One region of the Mangrovibacter sp. MFB070 genome, then DNA from elsewhere that is predicted to be linked to it. Evidence: predicted binding sites of a transcription regulator. Region 1 holds the regulator's gene; each other region holds the start of a gene.
The links. The regulator CRP, encoded in region 1, controls carbon source genes, mostly activating them, when cyclic AMP is high. The targets are predictions, from matches to a motif close to ATGTGANNNNNNTCACAT.

Region 1 (4,218 bases):
GAGCGCGTTTTGTTTATGAATTCGGGCACTGAAGCCAATGAAACCGCCTTTAAGCTGGCCCGTTTCTATGCGTCTACGCGCCACAGTCCTTATAAAACAAAAATAATCGCTTTTCATAATGCTTTTCATGGACGTTCTTTATTCACTGTTTCTGTGGGGGGGCAGCCTAAATATTCAGATGGCTTTGGCCCGAAACCGGCAGATATCGTTCATGTGCCTTTTAATGATTTACATGCGGTGAAAGCCGTTATGGATGACCACACCTGTGCTGTTGTGGTGGAACCTATTCAGGGAGAAGGCGGCGTGATGGCGGCCACTCCTGAGTTCCTGAAAGGCCTGCGTGAGCTGTGTGACGAATATAAAGCCCTGCTGGTGTTTGATGAAGTTCAGTGTGGTATGGGCCGTGCTGGTAAGCTGTTTGCTTACATGCACTATAATGTGACTCCCGATATTTTGACCAGTGCTAAAGCGATTGGCGGTGGGTTCCCAATTAGTGCGATGCTGACAACAGAAGAGATTGCATCGGCATTCCATGTTGGCTCACATGGCTCGACCTACGGCGGTAACCCACTGGCGTGTGCGGTGGCAGGTGCTGCTTTCGATATTATCAATACGCCGGAAGTTCTGGATGGTGTTATGGCGAAACGCGAGTTGTTCGTAAAACACCTGAAGCAGATTAATGAACAGTACGCTGTTTTCAGTGATATCCGGGGAATGGGGTTACTGATTGGTGCCGAATTGAGTGCCGCATACAAAGGGCGGGCGCGTGATGTACTGAATGCGGCCGCAGCGAATGGTTTGATGATCCTCAATGCCGGGCCGGATGTAGTCCGTCTGGCTCCGTCTTTGGTTATTGATTATAAAGATATTGAAGAGGGTATGGCTCGTTTTGCCGATGCAATAAAAGCGGTGGTTAAAGGGCTGTAACTGCACTCATGCACTCTCTGTATGCACTTAACTGATGGTGCCGGGGTTCAAGGACAGCAATAAAAAGCCGGGTAACCCCGGCTTTTTACTTTTGAAGCAGAGTGTTCCATTCATCAAGATTAGTACAGGGCTTTACCTGAACTGTCTTTTACATTGGCTTTCCATGCAGCACGAATCTGTTCAGTAACGCTTGCAGGCAGTGGAGCGTAATCCAGGTTACCAGCGATAGCGTTGCCATTTTTGTAAGCCCAGTCAAAGAACTTCAGCACTTCGGCACCTTTCTCTGCATTTTCCTGCTTTTTGTAGACCAGGATAAAAGTAGTAGAAGAGATTGGCCATGCATCTGCACCTTTCTGATAAGTCAGGTCCTGAGCAAAGGTTTTACTCCAGTCGGCTTCTTTTGCGCTGTTACTGAAGCTTTTTTGGGTCGGCTCGATTGCTTTACCGTCAGCATCAAACAACTTAGTCCAGGTCAGGTTGTTCTGTTTTGCGTAGGCATATTCAACATAACCAATAGAACCCGGCAGACGCTGTACGAATGCAGCCACGCCATCGTTCCCTTTGCCGCCCAGGCCAGTTGGCCATTTAACGGTGGTGCCTTTACCAACCTGGCTTGCCCAGTCCGGGCTTACTTTGGACAGGTAGCTGGTGAAGACGAAAGAGGTGCCTGAACCGTCTGCACGGCGAACCACATTGATGTTGGTATCCGGCAATTTGGCATTCGGGTTCAGCTTAGTGATTGCCGGGTCATTCCATTTCTTGATTTTACCCAGGTAGATATCACCCAGTGTTTTGCCATCCAGAGTCAGTTCACCTGATTTAATACCCGGGATATTAACGGCCAGAACCACGCCACCAATCACGGTCGGGAACTGGAACAAGCCATTTTTTTCCAGATCAGCATCGCTCATTGGCGCATCAGATGCACCAAAATCGACGGTTTTTGCAATGATTTGTTTGATACCACCTGAAGAACCAATTCCCTGGTAGTTTACCTGAGAACCTGTTTTCTGCTGATATTCTGCAGCCCATTTTGCATAAACCGGCGCTGGGAACGTACCACCGGCACCTGTCAGGTTAGTGGCTGCAAATGCAGTTGTGGTGGACAGAGTCAGAGCGGCGATTACAAGACGGGCTGAAGAGCTAAGCATTGCCATAATTTCTCCCGGAAAAGGTTAGATCAAAAATAATTTTTTAATCGCTGTGTTTTCAGTACCCGGGAAGAATAAGGCGAATTTGTGACAGTTTTGTGTCATTCGTGAACAATTTTCAGAATTTGTTCGGTAAAGCCGAAGGGATATTGGGTTGAGCAAAACAAAAAGGCACGCTCTGGAGCGTGCCTCAATGTGTGATGAAATACAGTAAAATTAACGAGTACCGTATACCACAATGGTTTTACCGTGAGCGGAAATCAGGTTTTGATCTTCCAGCATTTTTAAAATACGGCCCACAGTTTCACGGGAACAGCCAACAATTTGGCCAATTTCCTGACGGGTAATTTTGATTTGCATGCCATCCGGGTGGGTCATTGCATCAGGTTGTTTCGCCAGGTTAAGCAAAGTCTGTGCAATTCGGCCGGTTACATCAAGGAATGCCAGGTTCCCTACTTTTTCAGAAGTGACCTGTAAACGACGTGCCATCTGGGATGAAAGGCGCATCAGAATGTCCGGGTTTACCTGGATCAACTGGCGAAATTTTTTGTATGAAATTTCGGCTACTTCACAGGCTGTTTTTGCACGAACCCAGGCGCTACGCTCCTGGCCTTCTTCAAACAGCCCCAGTTCGCCAATAAAATCGCCTTGATTAAGATAAGAAAGGATCATCTCCTTGCCTTCTTCATCCTTGATAAGCACGGCCACAGAGCCTTTTACGATGTAATACAGCGTTTCTGCTTTCTCGCCCTGATGGATCAGGGTGCTCTTGGATGGATACTTATGAATGTGGCAATGTGACAAGAACCATTCGAGAGTCGGGTCTGTTTGGGGTTTGCCAAGCACCATGCGCGGTTATCCTCTATTATAAACTTGCTCAAAGACAGGGTAGGGCCCTGTTGGCGTTACAACATTAAATCGCCCCATTCCTGAAGCGAGCCATGAGTCGTTTGGTCTGTAATCGCTTTTTCCTCTGTAACAGGTATGACGTCACTGTCAGTCTGTTACATCTTGTTTGTTTTAGCACAGGTTTCCTGAAGTGTCTTCTATTGTCTCGTTTCAGCATGACCTGTGTCGCCTTCCATTGCCTGTTTTGTTAATGCCGCGTAATCTGTTGCGATAACACTTTAGTTGGGAGTAATGAGTATGCAGGCGCGAGTTAAATGGGTTGAAGGTTTAACATTTTTGGGTGAATCCGCCTCAGGCCACCAGGTCCTGATGGATGGTAACTCCGGTGATAAAGCGCCAAGTCCAATGGAAATGGTGCTAATGGCTGCCGGTGGATGCAGTGCCATTGATGTTGTCTCTATTTTACAAAAAGGCCGCCATAATGTGACTGATTGTGAGGTCAAACTGACATCTGAACGCCGGGAAGAAGCGCCGCGTTTGTTTACCACTATCAATTTGCACTTCATCGTTACAGGGAAAGATCTGAAAGATAATGCCGTGGCTCGCGCGGTGGATTTGTCTGCGGAAAAATATTGCTCTGTTGCGTTAATGCTTGGCAAAGCAGCCACCATCACGCACTCATGGGAAGTGGTTGAAGGCTAAGTTTTCATGGCGGGGGCTGTACTTTGCAGCGCCCGCCCGTTCTGTGCCTGTATCAGGCCCCCGCGATTTTTTTCCCTTCAGCCAGGCGTTTGACCAGTGGCGTCATGATTAACTCCATCGCCAGGCCCATCTTCCCACCCGGGACAACTAGTGTATTGATATGAGAAATAAATGACCCTTGCAGCATTGCCAAAAGCCATGGGAAATCGATATCTTCCAGCCCGCGGAAATGAATAACGACAAAACTTTCATCCAGAGAAGGAATCGCTTTGGCTGCAAAGGGGTTGGACGTATCCACGGTAGGCACTCGCTGGAAGTTAAGGTGAGTACGTGAAAACTGGGGTGTAATGTAATTGATGTAATCTTCCATTGAGCGCACCACTGAATCCATCACGGCTTCCCGGGAATGGCCGCGTTCACTGGTGTCCCTTACCAGCTTTTGAATCCACTCGAGGTTAACGATAGGTACCACGCCGACCAGGAGATCAACGTGTTGAGCGACATCACACTCCTGAGTTACCACGCCGCCGTGCAGCCCTTCATAAAACAATACATCTGTGGGTTCAGGCAGCGGTTGCCAGGGGGTAAA
Region 2 (4,218 bases), on a different contig from region 1:
CACTAAACGGTGGCAGTACTGGCACAACTCACGGCCTTCTTCCGTGAGCTCGACGATGACACACCGTTTGTCGTCAGGGTTCGGGCGACGTGATACCCAACCTTTACATGCCAGGCGATCCAGCATGCGGGTAAGGGCACCCATATCGACCGAGAGTGATTTACTTAAGTCTCCCGGTGTAATGGCCACTTCACAGAAGATGGAGCACAGCACTTTAAATTGCGGTGCAGTCACATCCTGCGGGGAGAGATACTCTGTTAACAGACGGTCTTTCTTTTGATTCACCAGGTGGATCAGACGGCCCAGCGGGATGATTTCATTGAACAGATCGCATGTCGTTTTCACATTCATTGCCCAGGCAAATAGATTAATCACGCGAGATACTATTGCCCAGGCAAGGATAAGTCAATCATATGGCGATCTGGATCACACAAAGTGCTAAAACGCTTAGTCTGATAAAAATATACATGAGTAACAATCATGGGCGAATGCTGTTATTAGCAGCGTATGTGAGCTAGCATTTATCTCTGATTTCATTAGATTAATCGCAAAGCATCAGATGGATAAAGGAACACAGAATGCTCGAACTCGTTAAAGCAGTCGGTATTGGGCTGGTCGTGTTATTGCCTTTGGCAAACCCTCTCACCACGGTAGCGCTGTTCCTTGGGCTGAGCGGGAATATGAATACCCAGGAGCGCCATCGCCAGTCACGCCAGGCCTCAATTAACGTATTTATCATTATGATGGTGGCCTGGTATGCCGGGCAGGTGGTGATGAATACGTTTGGTATTTCGATTCCCGGGTTACGTATTGCAGGTGGGTTGATTGTGGCGTTTATTGGCTTTCGTATGCTGTTTCCGAAAGAAAAGCCTCACGAAATTCCCGAGGCCAAATCCAAATCGGAGGAGCTGGCAAGAGACTCCGGGGCAAATATTGCGTTTGTGCCGCTTGCTATGCCTTCTACTGCCGGGCCCGGGACAATCGCCATGATAATCAGTACGGCATCTACTGTGCACCACACCACGGAGTTTCCCCACTGGGTGCTGGTGGTGGGGCCGCCAGTAACGTTTTTGTGTGTCAGCCTGATTCTGTGGGGCTGCCTGCGGGGCTCGGGTGCGGTGATGCGTATTGTGGGTAAAGGGGGAATTGATGCGATTTCCCGTGTTATGGGCTTTCTGTTGGTATGTATGGGCGTTCAGTTCGTGATTAATGGTGTTCTGGATATCATTCAGCATTATCCGGGGCACGTTTGATTACCAGCTCCAAATAAAACGCCCTGTTAAGCAGGGCGTTTTTACTTTCAGCGTTAAGCTACCAGGGCATTAATGGCTCGGCTGGTGCTCCAGGCTTTGCGGCCAGCGGCGGAAAATAACTACCGACCACACCAGCGCGGCAATGGCTGGTAGCGCACCCAGGTAGCCAATAGCCGACATAGACAAATGCAGGCTTATCTGGTTGCCAAGCAGTGCACCAGCACCAATACCAATATTGAAGATCCCGGAGAACAAGGACATTGCCACATCGGTGGCATCAGGTGCCAGCGCCAGAACTTTAACCTGCATACCCAGGCCGATAATCATAAAGGCGATGCCCCAGAACAGGCTCAGGATGATAAGCGCATTTGATGAAACGGATGCAGGCATCAGCAAGGCCAGGCAGCACACCAAAACCCCGATGGCGCTACTGACCAGGCCTGATGCATGCAGATTGCCAAGTTTGCTGAAAATGATACTGCCGATGATCCCGGCACCACCAAGAATCAACAACAACACAGTGGCGAAATTGGCGCTGAAGCCTGCAACTGTTTGTACAAAAGGCTCAATATAGCTGTAGGCCGTGTAATGTGCGGTAACCACAACCACAGTAAGAACATAAATGCTGACCAGCGCCGGGCGGCGGAACAAAACGGGCAGGCTTTTTAATGAGCCTGAATGCTCACTGGGCATACGTGGTAACAGTTTCATCAGGCACACCAGTGTAACTAACGCGCCAACGCCAATGGCAAAAAAAGTGGTTCGCCAGCTGAAGTACTGGCCAATGACGCGGCCGAGTGGCAACCCCAGTACCATGGCTAATGCGGTGCCGGTTGCCAGAAAGCTTAATGCCTGAGCCCGTTTCCCCGCAGGTGCCAGACGAATCGCCAGGGACGCCGTTATGGACCAGAAAATGGCATGAGCAAACGCGACACCAATACGGCTAATCACCAGCACGGTAAAGTTCCATGCCAGGAAAGAAAGCGCGTGGCTGGCAATAAACAGCAAGAAGATACCAATCAGTAACTTTTTGCGCTCCATCTGGCTGGTTAACAGCATAAAGGGCAACGACATCAGCCCGACTACCCAGGCATAAATTGTCAGCATTATCCCCACCTGAGCGGTGCTCATATTGAAGCTTTCGGCAATATCCGATAACAACCCAACAGGGACAAATTCAGTGGTATTAAAGATAAACGCGGCAATAGCGAGGGTCAGCACCCGTAGCCATGCAACACGGCGGGAAACAGTCATGGATGTGTTCATTGTTTGAGTCTGCGCAGGTGGTCCAATCAACGATGGGGCGATGATAAAACCAACAACGCAGGCGTACAAGCAGAATTGTGAGCTACATCTCTTTTTTACATTTCAATACAAGTGGGTTATCACACAATGGAACTGCCGGGGTTGCTATGTACCCGGCAGCCCTGGCAACTACTGCGGCAGGCGGGCTATGTTTGCCTGAATAATATGGGCGGCTGCGTCAAACTTAGCCTGTTCCTCTTCAGCCAGTTGCAGCTCAATAATTTGTTGCACGCCACTTTGTGCCAGTACGGCCGGAACACCAATGGCGATGCCAGTTTTTCCGTATTCCCCATCCAGTACACAGGAAATCGCCAGAGCCCGGTGGCTCCCGGTAAAAATATTCCGGCAGATTTCGGTAATGGTGCCGGCAATACCAAATTCGGTACAGCCTTTACCCGCATAAATTTCAAACCCCAGTTTACGCACTTTTTCGGCAATGGCGTTTGTGTCCAGCTCCGTGCCAGTACGGCGTTTCCACACATCGCCCACCGGCGAACCGTAAACAGAAGAATGCGACCAGACAGGAAACTGTGCGTCGCCATGTTCACCCAGGATGAAAGCATCAATACTCTGCGGGCCAATATCCAGCGCCTGAGCCAGAGTGCGGCGTAACCTGGTGGTATCGAGCCACACACCTGTGCCAATGACTTGCTGGCGGGGTAACCCGGATAACTGCCACACCTGCCAGGTAATAATATCGCAGGGGTTTGTGGCAATCAGGAAAATGCCGTTAAAACCATTGGACATCATTTCGGGAACTAACTGCTTCATAATACGGGCAGTATTGGTCAGTTCATCAAGCCGGGTTTGCCCGGGCTTGAGCGGCCCACCGGAAACGGTGATGACGGCGATATCCACATCAGCGCAATCGCTGGCATCGCGTTGGGTAATGGTCATCATACCGGGCATATACGCGGCGGCGTCGGACAAATCCTGGCAATGGGCTTCAGCCCGGGTTTTATTCAGGTCAACCAGAACCAGTTCTTCACAAATATTCTGGTTGAGCAACGCCCAGGCAGCGGCAGTGCCAACATTACCTGCGCCAATAATCATTACCTTACGGGGTTTGGTATTCATGTGAGTTCCGCAGAATTTAAACATTCAGCGCTACGTTACACCGCGCCTGGTGTGGCTAAAAATTATTTTTGCTTATCATGAAGGGCCCAGCAGGTTAAGCAATGCGCGCAATTGCGGAGTCAGGCTGTCTTTACGCCAGATTAGCGCTGTTTCGCGCCAGCGCCAGGCTTCACCCACCGGCCAGATATTCACCTGATGCGCACCCGGCATAATGGCCAGCATTGCTCTGGGGATCATAGCCAGGCCTGCACCGGCAATCACGCAGGCCAGGATCCCATGCCATGATTCCATTTCGTAGATATGCCCCGGACGGGCGTTATCAGCCTGAAACCAGGATTCGAAATGATGGCGGTATGAACAGTTGGCCTTGAATGCATACAAACTGGCACCATCCACCTCGCGGGCCCGGTGAACTGGGGGATGGCTCCCGGGGGCAATAATCACCATCTCTTCATTACACAATGGACGGTACTCAAGGGCCGGGTTTTTAAAAGGGACGTCGGTGAATGCCGCCGCTAACCTGCCATTGAGCACTGACTCAATCATGTCGCCGGAAGGGCCTGTGGTGAGCGTCAGTTGTACC
Region 3 (4,218 bases), on a different contig from region 1:
CATCGTTTATTTCTATTCTGATTTTCAAAGGGTTGTTCAACCAAAGTTTTGGTGAAATCAACATGATGCTGAGTGCGCTGTTTGGCATCAAACCCGCCTGGTTCAGCGACCCGACGACCGCCCGCAGCATGATTATCATCGTCAATACCTGGCTGGGTTACCCCTACATGATGATCTTGTGCATGGGGCTGCTGAAAGCAATTCCGGAAGATTTATATGAAGCATCGGCGATGGATGGCGCGGGCCCGTTCCAGAACTTCTTCCGCATTACACTGCCTTTGCTGATTAAGCCACTGACACCACTGATGATTGCCAGTTTCGCGTTTAACTTTAACAACTTTGTTCTGATTCAGTTGTTAACCAACGGCGGCCCGGACCGGCTCGGCACTACCACACCGGCAGGTTATACCGACTTACTGGTGAGCTACACCTACCGTATCGCCTTTGAAGGCGGCGGCGGGCAGGACTTCGGCCTGGCGGCAGCCATCGCCACAATTATATTCCTGCTGGTTGGCGCACTGGCTGTCGTGAACCTGAAAGCCACCCGCATGAAGTTTGATTAAGGAGGAATCATCATGGCTATGGTGCAACCCAAATCGCAAAAATTACGCTTGCTGACCACTCACTTACTGTTGCTGTTGTTTATTGCGGCCATCATGTTCCCGCTGTTAATGGTGGTGGCGATCTCTCTGCGCTCCGGTAACTTCGCAACTGGCAGCCTGATCCCCGATCAAATTTCCTGGGAACACTGGAAACTGGCGCTGGGGTTCAGTGTGGAACATGCCGACGGGCGTGTCACACCGCCCCCGTTCCCGGTGCTGTTGTGGCTGTGGAACTCAGTCAAAATCGCCGGTATTACCGCGATTGGGATTGTGGCGTTGTCCACTACCTGCGCTTACGCTTTCGCGCGGATGCGTTTCCCAGGCAAAGCCACCCTGCTTAAAGGGATGCTGATTTTCCAGATGTTCCCGGCAGTGCTGTCACTGGTTGCGTTATATGCATTGTTCGACCGCCTCGGCCAGTACATTCCGTTTATTGGCCTGAATACCCATGGCGGGGTGATTTTTGCCTACCTCGGCGGTATTGCACTGCACGTCTGGACGATTAAAGGCTATTTCGAAACGATTGATGGCTCGCTGGAAGAAGCGGCGGCACTGGATGGCGCCAGCCCGTGGCAGGCTTTCCGCCTGGTGTTGCTACCGTTATCGGTGCCAATTCTGGCGGTGGTCTTTATTCTGTCGTTCATTGCCGCAATTACCGAAGTGCCGGTTGCTTCACTGCTGCTACGTGATGTAAACAGCTACACCCTGGCCGTAGGTATGCAGCAATACCTTAACCCGCAGAACTACTTGTGGGGCGACTTTGCCGCTGCCGCAGTGTTGTCCGCGATACCGATTACTGTTGTGTTCCTGCTGGCGCAGCGCTGGCTGGTTAACGGCCTCACCGCTGGCGGTGTTAAAGGCTAACCTTGTTCCACCCCCGCGCGAACCTGCCTGTACGCGCGGGATGTAATGCCACTGCAAACCCTCATTATTAAGCCAACTTGTCTCTGTCTTTGGCGGCCTGAAGAGCCGCCACTTTTTTTGTGCATCACGCACATTTATTCCCGCCGCAGCCTGCTACTGTTGCATAGCCATAGCGTAATAACTAACAGCAGAATAGCGGCTGAGTAGATAAGGACATCGATTGGGGATTTATGGTCGATGATTATCAGGCGCACAATCGCCGTAATACCGATATAAACAAAGTAACGTAACGGGAAATGAAATCCCGACTGAAAGTACTTCACAATCAGGGCGATAAATTCGAAGTAAAGGAAGTAAACCACCAGGCCTTCAATCAGCAGGTATTTACTGGCCTGCTCATTCGGGGTGAACAGCACATCAGCAAGATGCAGGGTTTCTTTACCGAGAAAAATGACCAGTATTAACCCAAGGCAGGTCAGTCCCAGGTTGAGAATGGTTTGCAAAATTGTCGAAATCAATTCGACACGGGCGCGCGCTAATGACGTCATAACAGACTCCACTGAATTGCGGTCTCTGGCCTGTTATACGGCAAAAATGTGATCCAGATCCATATTTTTTTCTTTAGCATAGTGTGCTATCCATACGTGAATCTGTTCATGCGGAGTGATACCGATACCAACCGGAGGTCTCTATGATTCGCATTGCCTGTTTACACACGGCACCCGGTAATGAAGCGTTATTTGAACAGGCGGCACAGGATACGGGCCTGCCCGCGGGGTGTTTAAAACACACGGTGATGCCGCAACTGTTGCGCACGGCGGAAGCCAGTGGCGGGTTAACCTCAGCACTGGAAGATGATGTAATCCGGGTGCTTCTGGCACTAAGCCATCACGCCGACGCAGTACTGCTGACCTGCTCAACGCTTGGCCCGGCGGTAGACAAACTCAACCAGCGTTCACCCGTCAGCATTCCGGTGTTGCGCGTTGACCGGGCACTGGCGCAAGCAGCAATGGCCCAGGGTAAGCGCACGGTGGTGTTGTGTACCACCCAAACAACGGTTGAACCTACCCGGGTACTGTTCGAACTGGCACGCCAGCAACCTGAACAGGTAATGGAAACCCGGCTGATTCCCGGTGCCTGGGATGCTTTTTTACAGGGTGACCAAATCCTGTACCACGAGCGGATTATTGCTGCCGTACAACGGGCTCTGACAGAGGGTGCCGAGTGTGTTGCACTGGCGCAGGCATCCATGAGCAGTGTCAGTAAATATTTGCCAGCCTGCTCCCCGGTACTGACCAGCCCACATCTGGCGCTGGAACAGCTAAAAACACAGCTTCTGGAGTGACACAGCATTTTTCCTGTTTGCTGGTGTGTATTATCTTATTGTAACTATGAAAACATTCACATTTCGCACAGCGCAGGAAGGCGATGCTTTCCTGCTTCACCAACTGGGCACCGAAAGTTATCAGCACCACTTTGCTCACTTGTGGAATAACCCACAAGAGATGCAGGCATTCATGCATAAATCCTTTGATCCTGCCGCGATTCGCGAGCGGATGGGCACGCCCGGTAACCAGTGGCTGGTTGCCGAAGCAGGCAAACCAGTCGGTTTTGCCGAACTGACCTGGCATGAACGGTTAGCACACCCCTCGCCTCAGGGCGCGTTTCTGAACAAAATCTATTTGCTGCCGGGGCTTACCGGGCAAGGACTGGGGCAGGCTTTTTTTGGCGAGATAATCACCCAGGCAATGGCTCATGGGGAAACATCGTTGTGGCTGGAGGTGCTTGCAGAAAATCATGGCGCCCGGCGTTTTTACATGCGCCAGGGGATGCATGTTATGAAGAAGCTGGTGTTTCAAAGTGCAACGCAAACCAGTGATATTTTACTGATGGCGATGTCACTTCCCCGGCCAGGAACTGCACCGGGGAAGCCTCAGGTTAACGGAAGTTAACGCTGCGGTCGCTGGTCATGCTGTAGAGGTCAAATTTACGGCCCAGCATCTGCCCACCATCACGTGTAAGCGGCGACCAACTGACTTGCGCGCGGCTGCGTGTCGGGTAGGCGCTGAACAGATCCATCGGTACAGAGATATACACCCCTTTGGTGAAATCCCCTTCGCCGTATTCGTCTGGCGACACATTGGTGATAGTGGCGTAAGTCCCAACCACAATCCCGCTGTCGAAGTGTTTCGACACTTCCAGCGTCGCGCCCTTGTCGCCTGCCAGATACTGCCCGACACTCAGCTTCATCAACACATCTGGTGCAAATGACGGATTCCAGTATGCCGTAACATGGCCGGTTTTCACGCTGTAATCAGTGAATTTCATCATGTCTGTTGGGCTGGTCCAGTCGCGCTGTTTCACGTAGTTAGCATTGACACCTAACGCCCAGTCGCTGTCCAGTGGGCGCCATAACACTTCGGTCCCGACCCCGCCAAACATGGTTTCCAGGTAACCACCATATACCTGGCCGTAAAAACCATTCCCCAGATACTGGAAGTAGTTCGCCTGCAGGTTATTGATGTAGTAGTTGTTTTCCACATATTCACGCACACGAGTACGAACACGCGGTAACACAGAGTCGCTACTGGTGTAATTAAATTTGCTGTAGTTGTTGGTCAGGTTCACGAACAGGCTGCCGGTAGTTAATAAATGGTCGGTCAGCCAGTAATCCGCCGTTCCCATTACCCCTAACTGGTACATGTAGAAGTTTTCCGGGCCACCAACAGACTGGTTCAGCACCGGGTCGAGC
Region 4 (4,218 bases), on a different contig from region 1:
ACCCGGGGGAGTCAATGAAAGCATTGCCTTCCCCAGCGGCATTTTATGCGCCAGCTGATTTTGTTCAATTAGCTGAAATAGCAAAAAGAGCAGACAGTCTTGAGCATAAACAAACTGGCAGTAGACAGGTAACCAGGTAACAATGGTTTAAACAGGTTAGTTATTATGTGATATAAATTAACACGCATTATGAATCAAAATAATATATTTTGATTGTTAAAGATTATTTTTTGTCTGTGATGTGAACTGGAATTTGAAAACTCTCAATTCAATCCCGTTTTATTATGTTTAACGCTTATTTATGCCAGGATGGCCGCACGTTGTAGATAATTTCTAAGGATTAAGCTGTGAGTAAAATAGCGATGTTGCCCGCTCTGCTGGTGTTTGTGTTTACACCAGTCGTTTATGGAGCACATAACCCGCCACCGCCGCCACATCATAACGAACACCATGATAAGAACCACCATGATAATAATGGCCACCATAATGACAAACACCATCATGATAATGGTCATCACTATGGAAATGAGTCACATCATGATAACGGGCCACATCACGATAACGGACCACATCACGATAACGGACCACATCACGATAACGGACCACATCACGATAACGACTCACATCATGATAACGGGCCGCACGAAGGAAATCATGATGGCGGCCATACGACTCCGCCACCTCCACCGCCTCACCATTAACTGTGGCGGGGTAATAGCAACGGGCACAACAGTGTGCCCGTCATGTTTTCATCTGGTGGAACGCCAGGTTATGCCAGACCCGGCCTCATTACTCAGGACTGCCCTTCAGGCATAGCGGATGAGTGGTGTGAGGAAATCAGCCACTGGTTATCAACGTAGTCGTAAGTGAATGTATACCGAGCCTGAATGGTTGTGTTATCGCTAAAGGTAAAAGTATAAATACCGCTGTCAATTGCCGTATTGCAACCGAGGCGCACAGTGCGCTGGTTAATTTCCCCAACCGGCTTTTTTTCTAAAAAATGTTCAAAATAATCTACTCGCTGATCATTGGTGAGGCGAACCTGGTTTGAAACCGTTGGCAGTAAGACGGCATCGCGGGTATATAACGCAGCAACTTGCTGAGCATCACCAGTTTGTAATGCATTATTCCAGACAGTAAACCGTGCTTCTATTTCCGGAATGTCGCTATCCGTACACGTAATTTTTTCTGCTGCAATACTATTCATAGAGGCAATTAAACTAAACAGGGCAATTCCAGTGCGTAAAATCATTTATTCTTCTCTCCATATATAGGCAGGCAAGAGATTAAAGAATAACGTGTGGGGAATATACTGCCTTTACACATGTTTAAATGTGCGTGGTTGTATTTTTTATTGTCAGTTTTTTCGTGGGCTGTTTGCTGCAGGTAAATGTTTTTGCGTAACATTAAAAGAAAATATGCTGAAAAATAAATAATCGGCCTGCCAGTATATGCACAGGCCCGCCAGTTGGCGTAATCACAATCACCTGACGGTTCAACTTGTCCGGGCAATACTAACCCGAGTAGCTATAAGCCACCTGATGAGCCAGTAAACCTGAAAACGAGTTGAATCGTCAGGAATATACAGTGGAATAAAAAGGCAATAACGAATTGATTATTCCATGAAAAAGCCTGCGTGAATAGTATCTGGATAGCACAAAATGCAAAAATAATCTTTATTCCGTTTAAGAAATCGCATGCAGCATGAAATCACGCACTGAGGGTAACTGGCGAATAAAAATTAAACATTTACCAGTCTTCCCGCTATTTTATGGTGTTGGACAGGGAGGGCAGTGCGCCAGAAACACAGAAAAATCCGGTTTCGTTGCCAGCGAAGAGGAAACTGGCCTCATTGAATATTAAATGTGATATAAATCACATTAGCCTGCAATGGGCAATTAACTGATGATTTTGCATGAGAAACAGACTGTTATGGATAATAAACCGCGCCGCGACCTGGGCGGCAAACTGGCGTTATGTGCTTTCTGGATTTTTTGCCTTTATGCCCTGTGGGCTATTTTGCGTTATTTCTGGGTAGTCAGTGCTGTTCAGCCTGTTCCTGGTAACGTTCATGGTACATTTTCCGGCAAATTGCTGGATGCCCTGGCCGGGGGAATGGTATTGGGTGCCATTGCTCTGGTTTTGGGGGTTGTTGTCTGGTTTACCCGGCCAGCCAGTCACCGCTAGAATGTCACTTTAGTGTCATCATTGGCTGGCAACGTATAGCCACATGTGCAGCTCGGGAGTGAAAATGTTATTACAAGACTGGCAGTTACAGTTTGAACAATGGTTGTCGCAGCACGGGCCTCAGGATGATGCAGCCCATGACTTATCACATTTTCGCCGGGTCTGGTGCACAGCGCAAAAGATGTTGCGCCACCACGAAGGGAACGCACTGGTCGTGTTAACCGCATGTTATTTTCATGATGTGGTTAATTTGCCTAAAAACCACCCGGAACGCCATCTGGCATCCAGAATGGCCGCTGATAAAACCCGGCACATTCTGGCAACTTATTTTCCGGCTTTCCCGGCGGAGATCTATGATGCCGTCGCTCATGCAATAGCCGCGCACAGTTTCAGTGCCGGGATAGTGCCTCAAACAACAGAAGCCAAAATTGTGCAGGATGCAGACCGGCTGGAGTCCCTGGGGGCAATAGGACTTGCCCGTGTCTTCTATGTATCTGGTGCGCTGGGCAGGCCGTTATTCGATGCAGAAGACCCGATGGCTGAAGCCCGCGAGCTGGATGATACCCGCTTTGCATTAGACCATTTTCGCAAAAAACTTCTCGCACTCCCGGCTAAAATGCAAACTGAGACCGGGCGCAGCCTGGCGCGCCACAATGCCAATTTCCTGGTGGATTATATGGCAAAGTTATGTGCCGAACTGAATGGGGAATTGCTTGGCTTTGATGAGCACATTCGCCAGCAATTTACCTGTTAACCTCCTGCCCATATCTCGTCCAGGCAGTTCACGGCATAGCAGTGGGCTGCCTTTATTTTGCTGCGCCTTTTGCGTGATTTTTGTTACGGACATAAAATATTGGTTAATCTTCCACCAATGTTGGTAACAGCAGGAGTTTTTTTTGCGTAAATTGATTACAATCAATTTACATTTTCTGCTGCCTGATACCGTATACCCACTTTAATCAATAAAAATAATGTGGGCAAAAGGATGCAAGTCAATCGCAGAGGATTTTTTAAAGTCTGTGCAGGGGGAATGGCTGGCACCACCCTTGCCGCACTGGGGTTTACACCCGTTACTGCACATGCCAGCACTCGCGAATATAAACTGATTCGGGCCAAAGAAACCCGCAACAACTGCACTTACTGCTCAGTAGGTTGCGGCATGCTGATTTACAGCCTGGGTGATGGCGCGAAAAATGCCACCTCTTCAATATTCCATGTCGAGGGTGATCCAGACCACCCGGTCAGCCGCGGGTCTTTGTGCCCGAAAGGTGCCGGGGTGGTGGATTATATTCACAGCGACCAACGGCTCAAATACCCAGAATACCGCGCGCCAGGTAGTGACACCTGGCAACGTATTAGCTGGGAAGATGCAATCGATCGCATTGCACGCCTGATGAAAGCAGACCGCGATGCGAATTTCCAGGTAACGAACAGTTCAGGCGTAACAGTCAACCGCTGGCTGACCACCTCAATGTTTTGTTCTTCCGCTGCCAGCAATGAAACCGGGGTCCTGGACCAGAAGTTCTCACGGGCACTGGGAATGCTGGCTGTGGAAAACCAGGCGCGTTTGTGCCACGGGCCTACTGTATCAGCATTGGCGCCCAGCTTTGGTCGTGGGGCTATGACCAATAACTGGAACGATATCAAAAACGCCAATGTGGTATTGGTGATGGGCGGCAACCCGGCAGAAGCGCACCCGGTCGGTTTCAAATGGGTTGTGGAGGCCAAAAATCATAATAAGGCCACGGTGCTGGTGGTTGACCCGCGCTTCAACCGTACCGCGTCGGTTGCCGACCGCTACGCACCCATCCGCGCAGGCTCGGATGCGGCGTTCTTGCTCGGGGTGATTAATTATCTGCTCGGCCATGACGCAATTCACCATGACTATGTGAAAGCCTTTACCAATGCGGCATTGCTGGTGCGCGACGATTACGCCTTCAACGATGGTCTGTTCAGCGGTTTCGACGAAAAACACCACAAATACGACAAAACCAGTTGGGCTTACGCACTGGATGATGAAGGGATGGCGCA

Region 2: DT73_RS19095 (sugar transporter) is a predicted target of CRP. The motif match lies at 2,595-2,612, and genes of this name have one in related genera.
Region 3: psiE (phosphate-starvation-inducible protein PsiE) is a predicted target of CRP. The motif match lies at 2,061-2,078, and genes of this name have one in related genera.
Region 4: drpB (cell division protein DrpB) is a predicted target of CRP. The motif match lies at 1,864-1,881, and genes of this name have one in related genera.

The regions. Positions count from the first base shown of each region.
Region 1 covers NZ_JJMI01000028.1:17,533-21,750, reverse strand. Annotated here, with positions in the region: gene DT73_RS15505 (aspartate aminotransferase family protein) at 1-927, shown strand, start outside; gene pstS (phosphate ABC transporter substrate-binding protein PstS) at 1,047-2,084, opposite strand; gene crp (cAMP-activated global transcriptional regulator CRP) at 2,295-2,927, opposite strand; gene DT73_RS15490 (OsmC family protein) at 3,225-3,629, shown strand; gene DT73_RS15485 (phosphoribulokinase) at 3,682-4,218, opposite strand, start outside.
Region 2 covers NZ_JJMI01000039.1:189,562-193,779, reverse strand. Annotated here, with positions in the region: gene marR (multiple antibiotic resistance transcriptional regulator MarR) at 1-345, opposite strand, end outside; gene DT73_RS19100 (MarC family NAAT transporter) at 579-1,253, shown strand; gene DT73_RS19095 (sugar transporter) at 1,323-2,519, opposite strand; gene DT73_RS19090 (L-lactate dehydrogenase) at 2,688-3,635, opposite strand; gene DT73_RS19085 (LysR family transcriptional regulator) at 3,711-4,218, opposite strand, start outside.
Region 3 covers NZ_JJMI01000003.1:29,858-34,075, reverse strand. Annotated here, with positions in the region: gene malF (maltose ABC transporter permease MalF) at 1-563, shown strand, start outside; gene malG (maltose ABC transporter permease MalG) at 576-1,466, shown strand; gene psiE (phosphate-starvation-inducible protein PsiE) at 1,601-2,014, opposite strand; gene DT73_RS01620 (aspartate/glutamate racemase family protein) at 2,158-2,811, shown strand; gene DT73_RS01615 (GNAT family N-acetyltransferase) at 2,858-3,418, shown strand; gene DT73_RS01610 (YjbH domain-containing protein) at 3,405-4,218, opposite strand, start outside.
Region 4 covers NZ_JJMI01000001.1:11,770-15,987, forward strand. Annotated here, with positions in the region: gene DT73_RS00070 (DUF4056 domain-containing protein) at 1-140, shown strand, start outside; gene DT73_RS00075 (hypothetical protein) at 391-681, opposite strand; gene DT73_RS00080 (SgcJ/EcaC family oxidoreductase) at 794-1,252, opposite strand; gene drpB (cell division protein DrpB) at 1,933-2,187, shown strand; gene DT73_RS00095 (phosphohydrolase) at 2,252-2,941, shown strand; gene fdnG (formate dehydrogenase-N subunit alpha) at 3,173-4,218, shown strand, end outside.